Regions from separate parts of the Mesorhizobium sp. WSM1497 genome, predicted to be linked through region 2. Evidence: riboswitches for the same ligand, from Rfam matches in the RefSeq annotation. Region 2 holds a riboswitch; the other holds the start of a gene.
The links. A riboswitch is a leader RNA that binds a small molecule or an ion and turns the genes downstream of it on or off. The one in region 2 is predicted to bind thiamine pyrophosphate.

Region 1 (7,108 bases), 2.0 Mb from region 2:
GGCTGATGGTGCCGTTGATGCCGAAATCGGCGACGCGGTTTGCGACCAGCGTGCCCGCACCGGTATCGCTGTAGGGCAGGATGTCGACCTCGAGCCCGGCTTCGCGATAAAACCCTTTGTCGCGGGCGACGAACAGTCCGATGTGGTTGGTATTGCCCGTCCAGTCGAGGGCGACGGTGACCTTTTGTGCCGCCGATTGTGCTCGAGCCCGACCCGTCCCGGCAATCAAGGGAAGGCCGGTGGCAAGGGTCAGCAACAAGGCCTGCCGACGCGTCAAGTCAGTCATGATCGTGTCCTTTGGATGGATTGGGGTTGAGGATGATGTCGAGGATTTCGGCCTCGAGCGCGCTTGCCTGGCGCGCGGCATCGCCGCCAAGGCTGCGCGGGCGCGGCAACGGCACCCTGATTTCACGCACAATGCGGGCCGGGCGCGCCGACAGCACATAGATGCGGTCGGACAGGAACACGGCTTCGCGCACGTCATGGGTGATCAAGAGCGCCGTCCAGCGATGATGCCGCCACATCTGTTCGAGCCAGCGCTGCATGGCGGTGCGGGTCAGCGCATCGAGCGCGCCGAACGGCTCGTCGAGCAGGAGCATGTCGCGCTCCTGCACCACGGTGCGCAGCAAGGCCGCGCGCTGGCGCATGCCGCCGGACAGCTGCGCGGGAAAATGCTGCTCGAAGCCGGCAAGCCCGAATTCGGCAAACAACGGCGCAACGCGCGCCCGCGCCGCCTGTCTCCTCATACCTTGCACTTCGAGCCCGAGCGTCGTGTTGTCGAGGATGCGCCGCCATGGCATCAGCGCGTCGCGCTGCGGCATGAAGGCGAAGTGCCTGCCGTGGTCGTCGAGCCGCGCGCCGTCGAACAACATCTCGCCCTCGCCATGCTCGGCGCCGGTCAGAAGCTGGAACAGCGTCGACTTGCCGGCACCCGAGGGTCCAAGGATCGAGACGAACTCACCAGCGCCGACGCTGAGCGAAATATCGGCCAGCACGTCGAGCCCACCGAACGCCTTGTGCACATGCCGCAGTTCGAGCCGGCTCATCGCCAGGCCCCCTTCCCGGCAGTTTCCCTGCCGGCTCGCTCCCAGGGCATGGCAAGGCGCTGCAGCAACACGGTCAACCCGAACAGGACAAGGGTCACCGCCGCGCTGACACCGACGGCGGCAAGAACCAGATCAGGACGGAAATTGTTTTTGGCGTTGAGCATGTAGATGCCCAGTCCCTTTGCGGCACCGGCATACTCGGCGAAGATGGCGCCGACCACCGCATAGGTGATGGAGATCCTCAACCCGGCAAAGAAGTAAGGCAGCGCCGAAGGCAGCCGCGCGAGCAGGAAGATGCGCCAGCGCCCTGCCCCCATGGCGCGCAGCATTTGCCCGATCTCGGCCTCGGTCGCCTCATAGCCTTCGACCAATGCAACCAGCATCGGAAAGAAGGTGACCAGAGCCACCAGCATGATCTTGGGCGCCAGCCCGAAGCCGAACCACAGCACCACAAGCGGCGCGATCGCCACCAGCGGCAAGGTCTGGCTAACGATGAAGACGGGAAACAACGCACGCCGCAGCAGCTGGAAGAAGTCGACCAGCATCGACAGCACGAAGGCGGCGCTGAGCGAACAGGCAAAGCCAAGAAGCGTGGCACGGATGGTCGGAACGGCATTGTCGGCCAGCGCCTCGCGATTGAGCATCGCTTGCTCGAAGACGCGTGACGGCGCCGGCAGTATCGTGGCCCTGATGCCGGAATAGGCGGCATAAAGCTCCCACGCCATCAGGAGCAAACCGGCCGAGATCATGGCCGGCATTGCCTTGACGAGAAAGCTCGCGATCGGGCGCGAAGCGACTGATGATGAGACCACGGGAGATAACCTTTGACGGCCGCGAGAGCGGCGCGGCTTCAGACGGCCGACGGGCTGTTGGCCGAGACCGTGACGTCGAGGGTTACGTGGCCAGCGCCCGGTCCGAAACGGCAGAAAGCCTCGTCCAGCGCCGAAAAGATCGCACCGGCGTCACCGCGCAGTTTCGTGCAGAAATGCTTGGAGCGCTCATAGACGCCGGACTGCTTGAGAAAGTCTATGCAGCCGTAGATCTCGTCCATGTGGTCGTCTGTGCCCATCACATAGAGCGAGAACTGCGCCGCCGCCGGCTGGCCGGTGGCAGCAGCATTGCGCACCGCCGCGATGGCCGCGTCCTTGCGCGGGCCGAGTGGACCGACGGGCCCGCCAAACGCATCGGAGCGGCAGATCGGATCGTCCGGCTCGCCAGGGCAGCCGCGCGAGATGGTGGCCGACAACACGCAATGTTTGCCGCTGCGTGCCGCCGCCACGAAGAGGTCGCGCATGGCAGGAAACAGCACTTCGGGTTGCCCGACCAGCAAGGTCGAGATGTCGTCGGTCTCGATCCTGAGTTTGTCGCGCCAGGGATCGAGCGCACCGAGCGCGCCAAGGATGACACCGACGAAATCGTCGGTCATGGGATATAGGGAAATCTGTGCGCCTGAAAACATCGCCCGCCTCGCTCCGCTGGTATTACCCAGATCAGCTTCTAGGGTCTGTGGGCTTGCCGCCCCCGTCTCAGCCCCGGCCGTACGGAGCACCCCTGTGGATGTGCGCCTTAAAGCATCATTCGAGTTGAAGGAAAAGCCGTTTTTTTATCGCACTGCGCCAAAAGCATTGCGCCAGGGCGGGCGCGGTTGGCTCTGCCGGCGCGAGAATTTATCGGGAACCTTCACCAGGCCGCGAGGTTGTCCCACCAGTCGCTACGCGACGAGTTCACAGACAATGGAGACAAACCATGTTCATGAAAATCCTCGCAGCTTCGGCGCTCACCATTGGCCTGGCGACATCGGCCATGGCGCAGAGCAATGGCACAAGCGGCACCGACGGATCCGGCGGCAGCGGCAAGTCGGTCACCGTCGACCCAAATACGCCGGCTTCGCCGAACACGGTAGACCCCGGCACGACCAACAGTACGACGGTAGCACCGGGCACCACGAATTCAAACGCGGATGAAAATTGCCCTGCCCATCCGCAGGGCGCACAGCCCGATGCCAGTGGTACATCGCCGGGCACCACCGCGCCGACAGTTAACGACAACCATTGCGGCAAGTAGGAATTGCAATGAAAAGAAGCCGCGGAGCGAGCGCTCCGCGGCTTCTCAAATCCTGTCGTATCAGTGTATCTACGGCACCGCTTTTTCCCGAACCGGCAGCTTCCACCCCGGCCTGACGAAGTGGCAGGTGTATCCGTTGGGATATTTCTCCAGATAGTCCTGATGCTCGGGCTCGGCTTCCCAGAAGGGGCCAACGGGTGCGACTTCAGTGACGACCTTGCCCGGCCACAGGCCCGAGGCATCGACATCGGCGATCGTGTCCTCGGCGATGCGCTTCTGTTCGTCGCTGGTGTAGTAGATAGCCGAGCGATAGCTCATCCCGACATCGTTGCCCTGACGGTTGCGGGTCGTCGGATCGTGGATCTGGAAGAAGCGTTCCAGCAGCGTGCGATAGCTTATGATGGCTGGATCGAAATTGATCTCGATGGCTTCGGCATGGCTGCCGTGGTCGCGGTAGGTGGCGTTGGGCACGTCGCCGCCGCTGTAGCCAACACGGGTGGAAATGACGCCGGGATAGCGCCGTATCAAATCCTGCATACCCCAGAAGCAGCCACCGGCAAGGACTGCGCGTTCGGTCGAAGTCGCCATATCACGTCTCCTCAAAGGCAAGTTTGTCTGGACATAGATGGGCATTGTCACCTGCTTCGTCCAGCGGACCGGCGGATCTGCTTCAGTTGCTCGGTCGGGCGAGGCCGTCGATAGCACCCGGCAACTGCCGCGCGCCAGGCGGAATGGCGGCGAAGCTGATCGCCACCGGCGGCGCCTTGAGCGACCAGTCGAAAAGAACGGTTTTGACCGGGATGTCGCCCACCCACGCCTGCAGATAAGATGGCACATCGCGCCCGGGCCAGACCAGCAATATGCCATGCTCGCGCAGCCGCTCCTTGGTGATCCAGGGGGCGTACTGCATGTTCAGTTCGGTGAAGATCGACGGCTTGTCATAGGCATTGAGGCCTGCCAGCGGCGCAATAAGGGCATGGCCGCCGACGATGTCGAGCCGATCGGGCGTCGCAGCGTGCCAGACAGCCTCTGCCTCATCCGAGATCTTTTGCGCCGGCCAGCAGACGGCGTCCATGCGCCCACGCAGATTGCATTTCGTCCAGCGGATGCCCGCATAGGCACCGGATATGCCGACAATGGAGATGAGCGCGCAGATCGCCAGCTTTCGCATCTCGATGGCGCCGAGGCGATGGCCCAGCAAGGCGAGCGCCACAACGCCAGCAAGATTGTACATCGGCGCGCCCCAGGCCTCGCCGGCGCCGGTGAACAGGGACGCCACCATGACGAGGATCGCCGGGCCAACCCCCATCCACAAGAGATAGACCAGCGTGCCGCGCCCGACGGGCTTTTGCGGCGCGGGCGAGCGCCGCAGCAGCCCTGATATCGCCAGCACCAGAAGAAAGCCGCAGAGCCCAGCCATCTGGACGCCGATATAATAAAAGCGGGAGCGATGAGCCACCACCCACTGATCGCGCCAGCCGGCATAGGTCAGCGGCAGGAAATCGACGCGGCAGAGTTCGGCGGCCAGTGGAGCGGCGACAGCGCCGAAAACCGCGAGCCCGAGCCATGGCCAGGGCGTGGCGAGCCGACTGCGTGCGCGTGTGTCCGACAGCAGCCAGATCGCCCCGAAAAGCAATAATAGGCCGGTGGAAAGCTTGGCATAGAGCCCGACGCCCGACACCAGCCCGAGCGCCAGCCACCAGCCCGGCCCACCACCACGGCCCGCACGCCACAACAGCCAGCAGATAGCGGCCCAGAAGGGCATCTGCGCGTAGTCATGATTGAACTGTGGGGTCGGCCAGCCGAAGAAATAGAGCGACGGCATCAGAAGCACGGCGGCCAGCGCGCGGGTTCGCCCGAGCATGTCGCGGGCCAGCAGATAGACTAGCACGAAAGTGGCCGAGATCGTTAGCTGAGCCACGAGATATTGCGGCCAGCGGAACGATCCGGTCAGAAGATGGCTGATCTCGAGCAGCCAGCCGGGAAGCTGTGGATGCTTGTAGGTCAACAGCACCCATTCGCGGCCCCACATGAAGCCTTCGACGACATCGTTGGGCGGTGACACGTCGACAAGCGCGGGCGCCACGGTCCAGCACAGGATCTGTGTCAGGCATAAAAGCGCTAGGCCGGCTTCTGGATAGCGCGTCAGCCCCTGCCAGATCGACGACTGCCGCCAGTCGCCTGGAACAGAACTGCCGACCGGCAGCCAACCGTTCATGGGTTCGTCGATTCGCGTCATGCGGTGGATAAATCACACCGGACGGTTTTTGGAACAGCCCAGAACTCGAAGCTTACGAAAATGTATACTTGGGTGACCATGGCAAAACCAAGATTGAGGCAGAGTTTCGCGCCACCATGCCGCCTCTCTCATCATCACATGCCAGCAGGACAACAATGGAACACGCCGTCCCGGAGCGCCCTGAACATGCCGGGCACGGCGCATCGGGCGTGATCGCGGCAGGCGTCGCCTACGCCTGACCGGTTCCCGTCCCCAAAAAAGCATCCAGGATTTAATAAATGCGCCACCACCATGCCGTCATCCACTACCGTGCGCTCGATTTCTGAATGGCCCGTGCGGCCGTTCTAGTCATCATCTGCCTGCAGCTTCTGGTCATCAACAATCTCTCATTCGGGCCGCGCTGGCTAGCGCCCGCGCTGGAGGCCGCTCTGCTGCTGCCCTTGTCGGTGGCCACCGCCTGGACACAGGCCGCCACCCGCAAGGCGGTCGAGGACCACGAGTGGCATGCGATCGGCCAATTTCGGGTCATGATCCGCAGAACAGCCCTGACCATGACCGCCATCATCAGCATCATGAACTGCGGTTCGCTGGTCCTGCTGGTGCGTGCCTTGCTGGAGGGCCATGCCGGCAACAGCGGCACGACGCTGCTGATCGACGCACTCAACATCTGGGTCACCAACGTCATCGTCTTTGCCTTGTGGTTCTGGAGCACCGACCGCGGCGGCCCGCCGACCTGCGGCCTCGTCAAGCTTGCGCAGGCCGATTTCCTGTTCGCGCAGATGACGTTGAACGACCGTGACCTCCGAGATTGGCTGCCCGGTTTCGTCGATTATTTCTTCCTCGCCTTCACCAATGCGACAGCGTTTTCACCCACCGATACCTTGCCCCTTTCCCAGCGCGCCAAGCTGCTGATGATGGCCGAGGCCATGATCTCGCTGCTGACCATCGCGCTGGTCGCGGCACGCGCGGTCAACATCCTCGCTTGATCGGCCCGACACGCGAAATAGCCCGCCCGGCGCACCGGAACGGGCTATTTTGGGTTGCCTTCGACAGTTGAAATGCAGCGCCGGACTAATGGCGCTTGCCCAGCCTGTAGCTGTTGCCGCCCAGCAGGTTCACGCCGAGCCCGCTCAGAACGCCACCGACGATGCCGGTCTTGTTGCCGTTCAGAATGCCTGAGACGACATTGCCGCTCAGGATGTTGTTGCCGCTGAGCACGTCGTTCAGCGCGGTGATCTTGCCAAGGTCGATGGACGGCGAAACATTGATCAGGCTGCTCGAATTGGCTCCCCAGCCGCCCGAACCTCCGCACCCACAACCTGCCTCGGCGGCTCCAACGGACGATGCAACTGCAACAGCGGCGAAAATAACAGTGAACTTGTTCATGAAAGCTACTCCCGTTTGATGATGGAGATGGCTTCCGTCTTCTGTGGTCTACCTCTTGCTTAACAATATATGAACACTTCATCCGCTCAAGTCTTTATCTAGTTTCGGTGCTTCAATCAAAAATTAACAATAATCATTATGCATAACCGACATGATTAACTTGCTTATCACAACGGACAATGACGAGACCGGTCAACTCGAATGCCGCTCAGCAATGGCCGATCGGAAATGCAAAAAAGCCCGCCCCGGCGTGAGCCGAAGCGGGCAGCGGTCGGTCCTGGAAATGAGAGCCACGCCGCGCCAGGTCCACCTGTCTCGGTAATTCCGTCAGGCAGCAGCCAACAGACGACACGGTGCCAACAGCTACTCCTCC
Region 2 (7,108 bases):
TCTTGTCGATCGACACGCCATCGAAACGGATCGCTATGTCGCCGGGGCCGGTGGCCGTCACCGCTGCCGCCGAATTGTCGATGATGAAGCCGTCCGGTACCGTGAACGAAACGCCAAGGCCCGGATGCAGGAAGGTTTCGCCGCGCACATAGCCTTCTTCCGGCGTGTCGCCATAGAGCAGGCCGTCTATGCCGGCGAGGAAGGAATCGCGGTCGCGCGTGCCGACGCCCGGCGCGCCGAACTGGCGGGCATGGCGCTGCGCCAGATCGATGCGCTGCGGCGTATTGGGGTGCGTGGCCAGGAAGTCGAGGCTGGCGTCGGTGGCGCCGCTGATCGAGCGGAAATCCGTGTAGGCCGACATTGATTGCAGGAAGCGGCCGGCGGCGAAAGGATCGTAGCCGGCCTCGCCGATCGACTTGATGCCGATGGCGTCGGCTTCCAGTTCCTGGTTGCGCGAGAATTGCGCGAGCCTCAGCTTGCCGCGGATCAACGCCGCCTTGGCGGTCGGGCTGTCGCCGAGCACATCGGAAACCACCTTGGTCGCCAAGCCTTCCTCTGCCTCGAGTTGCTGGCGCTGCAAGCCGTGATTGGCGGTGACGTGGCCCATCTCATGCGCGATGACAGCGGCAAGCTCGGCCGAATCATTGGCCAGCGCCAGGAGGCCGCGCGTGATGTAGAGATAGCCGCCCGGCAGCGCGAAGGCATTGACATTGGGCGAATTCAAAATGGTGATGCGATAGGTCTGTGTCGGGTTGGCGGACACCACCGTCAAACTACCGACCACCTTGGCGACCATGCGCTCGAGCTTGGGATCGGAATATTCGCCGCCATAGGTCGCCAGGATGCGCGGATGCTGCGCCCTGGCCAATTCGGCGAGCTTGTTGTTGGCGCCGACATTGTCCACCGTGATCGGCTTGTCGGAAGGCTGGAAGCCGGATTCCTGAACTTCCGGCGGCGTGAACATCTGGCAGCTTGCCAACGCCACGGCAAAGCCGGCCAGCGCGAGAAAGCGCGCCAGCGGTTTCATTCCCAATGTGTTAGCGCCGATCGCCAGAACGGCTTCCTTTCGGGTCCCGGCACATGACATTGAAAATCGGGGACGATCTTCAGAATGTTCACGTGCCATATCTCAAACTGCTGCAGTATCCGCGGCCCATCCCAGGGGCGGGCGCCGGATACTGCAGGCAAATCACGGCCTGTGCCGGACCGGTAGGGCGGACCTAGCCACACTCCCCCGGTCATGGCAAGCAAACGCCACATCGCCTGGAGCCGGTTTGACCGTAAATTATGTCCGCTTCCGGGCAACATCGCGTGATGTGGAATATCCGGCACCCGCGCCGATATAGCGCCGGAACGCCTCCGGACCAGCCCCGGCGAAGAAATCATCAGCCTTGCCGGTGGCGGCGACCAACCCATTGTCGACAAACACCATATGCTCGCCGATGCGGCGTGCATCCTCCGGCTGGTGGGTGACGAATAGCACTGTCATGGCGCGTTCGGCATGAACGGCGGCAACCAGGTCCAGCATCTCGTCGCGCAAAGCCGGTCCGAGCGAAGCGAAGGGCTCGTCGAGCAGCAACACCGGTCGGTCGCGCACCAGCACGCGGGCCAGGGCGACGCGCTGACGTTCGCCCCCGGAGAGCTCGCGCGGCAGGCGTTTCTCCTTGCCCGCAAGACCGGTGCGCGCAAGCGCCTCGGCGACCGCGGCGCGGTCCGCCTCGGTCAGCCGCAGGGATGGCGAGCGGCCGAGCCCGACATTCTGCTCGACGGAAAGATGCGCGAAGAGATTGTTCTCCTGGAACACCATCGACACCGGCCGCGCCGAGGCCGGCTCGGCGCTGACATCGACACCGCCGACCAGCACGCGGCCCGACCGTGGGGTCTCGAAGCCGGCGACCAGATTGAGCAGTGTCGACTTGCCCGAACCGCTCGGCCCCATGATGGCGGTGATCGTCGCCGCGGCAAACTCGACATCGAAAACAAGCGGCGCCTCGCCATAGCTGCCATAGCTGAACGACACTTTGTCCAGCCGCACCGGCGCGCCCTTCGCGAGCCCGTTGGCCGCCTTTTCACGCATCACGGACCTCCTCCCTTCCCAGCCAGTGCGCCGCCACGATCAACGCGAGACAGACGAGGCCGAGCAGCAGTGCGAGGCCGGCGGCATCCTCGGTGCGGTAGCTGCCCATCCGAACCAGAAGAAGGTAGGGCAATGTCTGCACGGAATCACTGCCGAACAAGGCAATGACACCGAGATCGCCGAGCGACAGCGCCATGGCGAAAGCGAAGGCCGTGGTGAGCGGTCGCCGCAGCGACGGCCAGTCGACCAGCATCAGCCGGTTCCAGCCCGCAATGCCGAGCTGTGCACAGAGCCGTTCGTGACGCTCGCTCGCTGCATCATAGGCGGGACGCACGGCGCGGAGCGCAAACGGCATCGCCATCACCGCGTTGACGGTGACGACCATGACCGGGGCGATGGCGAAGACATCGCCGACATGGCGCAACAACAGGAACCAGCCGGCGCCGACGACGATCGGCGGCACGACCAGGACAAAACCGGCGCCTGTATCGGTCGCGTGTTCGAGCAGTGTCTTTGCGCCGGCACGGCGGGTCAGCGCCAGCGCCCGCCGCGCCATGGTCAGCGCCAGCGACAGCATCACCGAAAGCAGCGCCGACAGGAAGGCGAGCGCCGCACTGGTCAGCGTTGCCTGCCGGACAGTGGCCTCGCCGGCCAAGCGGGCGAGATCGGCACTCAATCCGGCCATCACGGTTGCCGCCATCGGCCCGACAACGAACAGCAGCGCCAGGACGATGAGTAGCGCGTTCAACCAGGTCTCGCTCCGATTGACCGAGAGATAGCGGCGTTGCGCGACCGGCAAATTGGTATCGCCGACCACATTGGCGCCTAGCCGCGTCAGTGCCAGCACCACGATAAAGGTCAAGGCGATCTGCAGCAGCGTCAGTGCAACGGCCCGTGCGGGATCGAAATCGAAGCGCAGCGCCTGGTAGATGCCGACCTCAAGCGTCGTCGCGGCCGGCCCGCCGCCGAGCGTCAGCACGATCGTGAAGGATGTGATGCAGAGCATGAACACAAGCCCGGCGACGCCGGGCAGTGCGGCGCGCAGCGTTGGCCATTCGATCAGCCGGAACGCCGGCCGCGCCGCCATGCCGAGTTGGCTCGCCAGCCGCCATTGGTCGGCCGGTATGGTCTGCAGCGCCTCGAGGAACAGCCGCGTCGCCAGCGGCAGGTTGAAGAAGACATGGGCGACGAGAATGCCGGACAGGCCATAGATGCCCGGCCAGCTTCCGCCGCCGATAACGGCAAGCACGCCGGCGAAATAGCCGGCACGGCCATAAAGCGCCAGGATGCCGAGCGCTGCAACGATGGCCGGCAGCGCCAACGGCACGGCGAAGATCTGCAGGATGAAGGCGCGGCCGAAGAAACGTGGATGCCGCGACAGAGCGCGCGCCACAAACAGCCCCGGGATGACCGAAAGCAGCGTCGACAGGACCGCTTGCCAGAGCGTGAAGCGAATGACGCGAAGCAGATAGGGATCGAAGGCTGCCCAGGCGCCCGAGAAATCATGGGCGCCCTCGAAAAGCAGGCCGGCAAACGCGCCGCCGATCAGCAGCGCGATTGCAGCGAGCGCTACAATGCCGGCACTGACGCGGGAATCCGTGGAATGCGCCGGCGCCATCGCGCTGCCTACTTGCTCATCGCCGCCAGCCATTCATCGACCCAGGCCTTGCGGTTGGCAGAGACCTCTTGCGGGCTGAACAGCAAGGTCTTCGTTGGCTTGACCAGTTTGTCGAAGGCCGAATTGAGCGGCTTGTCGGTCTTGCCTGCCGGGAACATCCAGTTGGTCTCGGGGATGGCATCCTGGAATTTCGGCCCGGTCATGAAGGCCATGAACTTGGCCGCCAGCGGATTCTTGGCTCCTGTCGTGGTGATACCCGCCACCTCGATCTGCAGATACTCGCCCTCCTCGAAGGAGGCCGCCTGGTAGCGCTCCGTGTTCTCGGCGACCATGTGGTAGGCTGGCGACGTCGTGTAGGACAGCACCATCGGCGCCTCGCCCTTGGTGAACAGCCCATAGGCCTCGCTCCAGCCCGGCGTCACGGTCAGCACCTTGGCCTTGAGCTTGGCCCAGGCCTCGGGTGCCTTGTCGCCATAGACCGACTTGACCCAAAGAAGCAGGCCGAGGCCTGGCGTCGAGGTGCGCGGATCCTGGATGACGATCTTGTCGTTGGCACTGCCTTCGATCAGCTCCTTCAGGCTCTTCGGCGGCGTCTTCATCTTCTGCGTGTCGTAGACGACAGCGAAATAGCCGTAGTCGAAGGGGACAAAAGTGTCGTCGCTCCAGCCGCCCGGCACACTGACATCCGTCACCGCGCCATGCGGCGCGAACAAGCCTGACGCCTTGGCATCGGCGGTGAGATTGGTATCCAGGCCAAGCACGATATCGGCCTTGGTCGATGCGCCTTCCAATCTGACGCGGTTGAGCAGCGCGACGCCATCGGCGACCGAGACGAAGTCGACGTCGCAGCCGCATTCGGCCTCGAACTCCTTCTTCACCACGGGACCCGGACCCCAGTCGGCGGTGAAACTCTCATAGGTGTAGACGGTGAGCTTGTCCTTGGCCAAGGCGGGCCCGGACAAGGCCACGACCGTTGCTGAAACAAGAGCGTATAAAAGCGTGCGCATCGGCGCCTCCTTCGTTTGAATTGAAAGGAATTGAGGCGTCGGACTGTCCGAAACGTCTAATCCCTCCGCCGGTACAAACCGGATCAGGTTCAGCGGGTTGGCGAGACTGCCTCTCAGCCGGTCCGCGAAGATCGCGTCCGGCACCCCGTTAGAGCGTTTCGACACATAGGCCGGGCCGATCCGCCATGCAAGCGGGAGTTTGCCGCCTTCCGTTTCCCGTGCCGGGCTGGTAAGGGCCACACGATATGAGCACATTCACCATCCTGCTTGGCGGCGATCTCATCCGTACGCCACGGCTCGACCGTCAGGTCAAAGGCTCCCGCGTCATCGCCGCCGACGCCGGCATCGGTCATGCGCGGTTGCTGGGTCTCGTGCCGGAGCTGTGGGTGGGTGATTTCGATTCGGTGCCGGCCAACCTGCCGGACGATCTCGCTTCCGTGCCGCGCCGGACCTTCCCGGCGGAAAAGGACCAGACCGATGGCGAACTTGCCGTCGCCGCGGCACTGGAGCGCGGCGCGACCCGCCTGGTGCTGGCTGGCGCCTTTGGCGGCAAGCGCGCCGACCACGCTTTTCTGCATCTGTCGCTCGCCCTGCGGCTGGCGGAGGCTGGAACGGACGTGCTTTTGACCAGCGGCGCTCAGGAAGGCATCCCCCTGCTGCGCGGAACGGCCGGCTTCGACTATGCCGACGGCACGCTGTTTTCGGTGCTCGGCTTTTCCGAGCTCGACGGCCTGACCGTCACCGGCGCCAAATGGCCGCTCGCTCACGTCAAGGTGGCGTTCGGTTCGTCGCTGACCATTTCCAACGAGGTCAAGTCCGACAAGACCGGGGGCCGCCTCGAAATCGCGCTCGGCCATGGCCGCGCGATGCTGCTCGCTCATCCCTATCCCTTACCTGAAAGCTGACATGGCCCCGCCCCTTCTCAACCTCGACGGGATAAAACTGACCTTCGGCGGCACGCCGCTGCTCGATGGCGCCGCCTTGACGGCTTCGGCCGGCGACAAGATCGCGCTGGTCGGCCGCAACGGGTCCGGCAAGTCGACCCTGCTGAAGATCGCCGCCGGCCTGATCGAGCCGCAGGACGGCGAAGTGTTCCGCCAGCCTTCGGCGACCGTCCGCTATTTGCCGCAGATGCCCGACATGGAAGGTTTTGCCACTGTCCGCGCCTATGTCGAGGCCGGGCTTGGCCCCGCCGACGATCCCTACCGCGCCAGCTATCTGATGGAGCATCTCGGCCTGTCGGGTGAGGAACGTCCGAACGACCTGTCGGGCGGCGAGGCGAGGCGCGCCGCCCTTGCCCGCGTCATGGCGCCGGAGCCCGATATCCTGCTGCTCGATGAGCCGACCAACCATCTCGACCTCTCGGTCATCGAATGGCTGGAAGAAGAACTCATCCGCACCTCCTCGGCGCTGATCGTCATCTCGCACGACCGCCGCTTCCTCGAACGCGTGTCGCGCGCCACGGTCTGGCTCGATCGCGGCCAGACCCGCAGGCTGGACAAGGGCTTCGGCCATTTCGAGGAATGGCGCGACCTGGTTCTGGAGGAAGAAGAACGCGAGCAGCACAAGCTCGGCCGCCAGATCGTTCGCGAAGAGCATTGGCTGCGCTACGGCGTGACGGCGCGGCGCAAGCGCAACATGCGCCGGCTCGGCGAGTTGCAGACCATGCGTCAGCGTTTTCGCGGTCATCGCGGAGCCGAAGGGTCGGCGACCATGGTGGCGAGCGACGCCACCGAGTCCGGCAAGCTGGTGATCGAGGCGAAAAACATCGAAAAGAGCTTTGGCGATCTCACCGTGGTCAAGGCGTTTTCGACCCGCATCCAGCGTGGCGATCGCGTTGGCCTGGTCGGGCCGAACGGCGCCGGCAAGACCACGCTCTTGAAGATGCTGACCGGCGAGATGAAGCCGGACGCCGGCTCGGTGCGGCTCGGCACCAATCTGGAGATCGCCACGCTCGACCAGAAGCGCGAGGCGGTCGACCCGCAGGAGACGCTGGCACAATATCTCACCGATGGGCGCGGCGAGAACCTCGTCATCAATGGCGAGCAGCGCCACGTGGTCTCCTACATGAAGGATTTCCTGTTCAAGCCCGAGCAGGCGCGCACGCCGGTGCGCGAGTTGTCCGGCGGCGAGCGGGCGCGGCTCTTGCTGGCGCGCGTGCTGGCGCGGCCCGCAAACCTTCTGGTGCTCGATGAGCCGACCAACGATCTCGACATGGAGACGCTTGAACTGCTGCAGGAACTGGTCGCCGGTTTCGCCGGCACCGTCATCCTGGTCAGCCACGACCGCGATTTCCTCGACCGCACCGTGACCAGCCTGATCGCGCCGGATGGTGAAGGCCGCTGGATCGAATATGCCGGTGGCTACTCCGACATGCTGGCGCAGCGCGGCGGCACGAAGCTGGAC

Region 1: another riboswitch for thiamine pyrophosphate. It lies ahead of A9K65_RS16225 (YkoF family thiamine/hydroxymethylpyrimidine-binding protein); the one in region 2 lies ahead of thiB (thiamine ABC transporter substrate binding subunit).

Annotation. Positions count from the first base shown of each region.
Region 1 covers NZ_CP021070.1:3,324,468-3,331,575, reverse strand. Annotated here, with positions in the region: gene A9K65_RS16240 (ABC transporter substrate-binding protein) at 1-286, opposite strand, end outside; gene A9K65_RS16235 (ABC transporter ATP-binding protein) at 279-1,046, opposite strand; gene A9K65_RS16230 (ABC transporter permease) at 1,043-1,804, opposite strand; gene A9K65_RS16225 (YkoF family thiamine/hydroxymethylpyrimidine-binding protein) at 1,897-2,505, opposite strand; TPP riboswitch at 2,496-2,609, opposite strand; gene A9K65_RS16220 (hypothetical protein) at 2,793-3,110, shown strand; gene msrA (peptide-methionine (S)-S-oxide reductase MsrA) at 3,180-3,698, opposite strand; gene A9K65_RS16210 (glycosyltransferase family 39 protein) at 3,781-5,328, opposite strand; gene A9K65_RS16205 (hypothetical protein) at 5,676-6,335, shown strand; gene A9K65_RS16200 (hypothetical protein) at 6,421-6,735, opposite strand; gene A9K65_RS16195 (hypothetical protein) at 7,099-7,108, opposite strand, start outside.
Region 2 covers NZ_CP021070.1:1,374,111-1,381,218, reverse strand. Annotated here, with positions in the region: gene A9K65_RS06760 (M48 family metalloprotease) at 1-1,027, opposite strand, end outside; gene thiQ (thiamine ABC transporter ATP-binding protein) at 1,286-2,077, opposite strand; gene thiP (thiamine/thiamine pyrophosphate ABC transporter permease) at 2,070-3,695, opposite strand; gene thiB (thiamine ABC transporter substrate binding subunit) at 3,704-4,702, opposite strand; TPP riboswitch at 4,746-4,860, opposite strand; gene A9K65_RS06740 (thiamine diphosphokinase) at 4,948-5,607, shown strand; gene A9K65_RS06735 (ABC-F family ATP-binding cassette domain-containing protein) at 5,609-7,108, shown strand, end outside.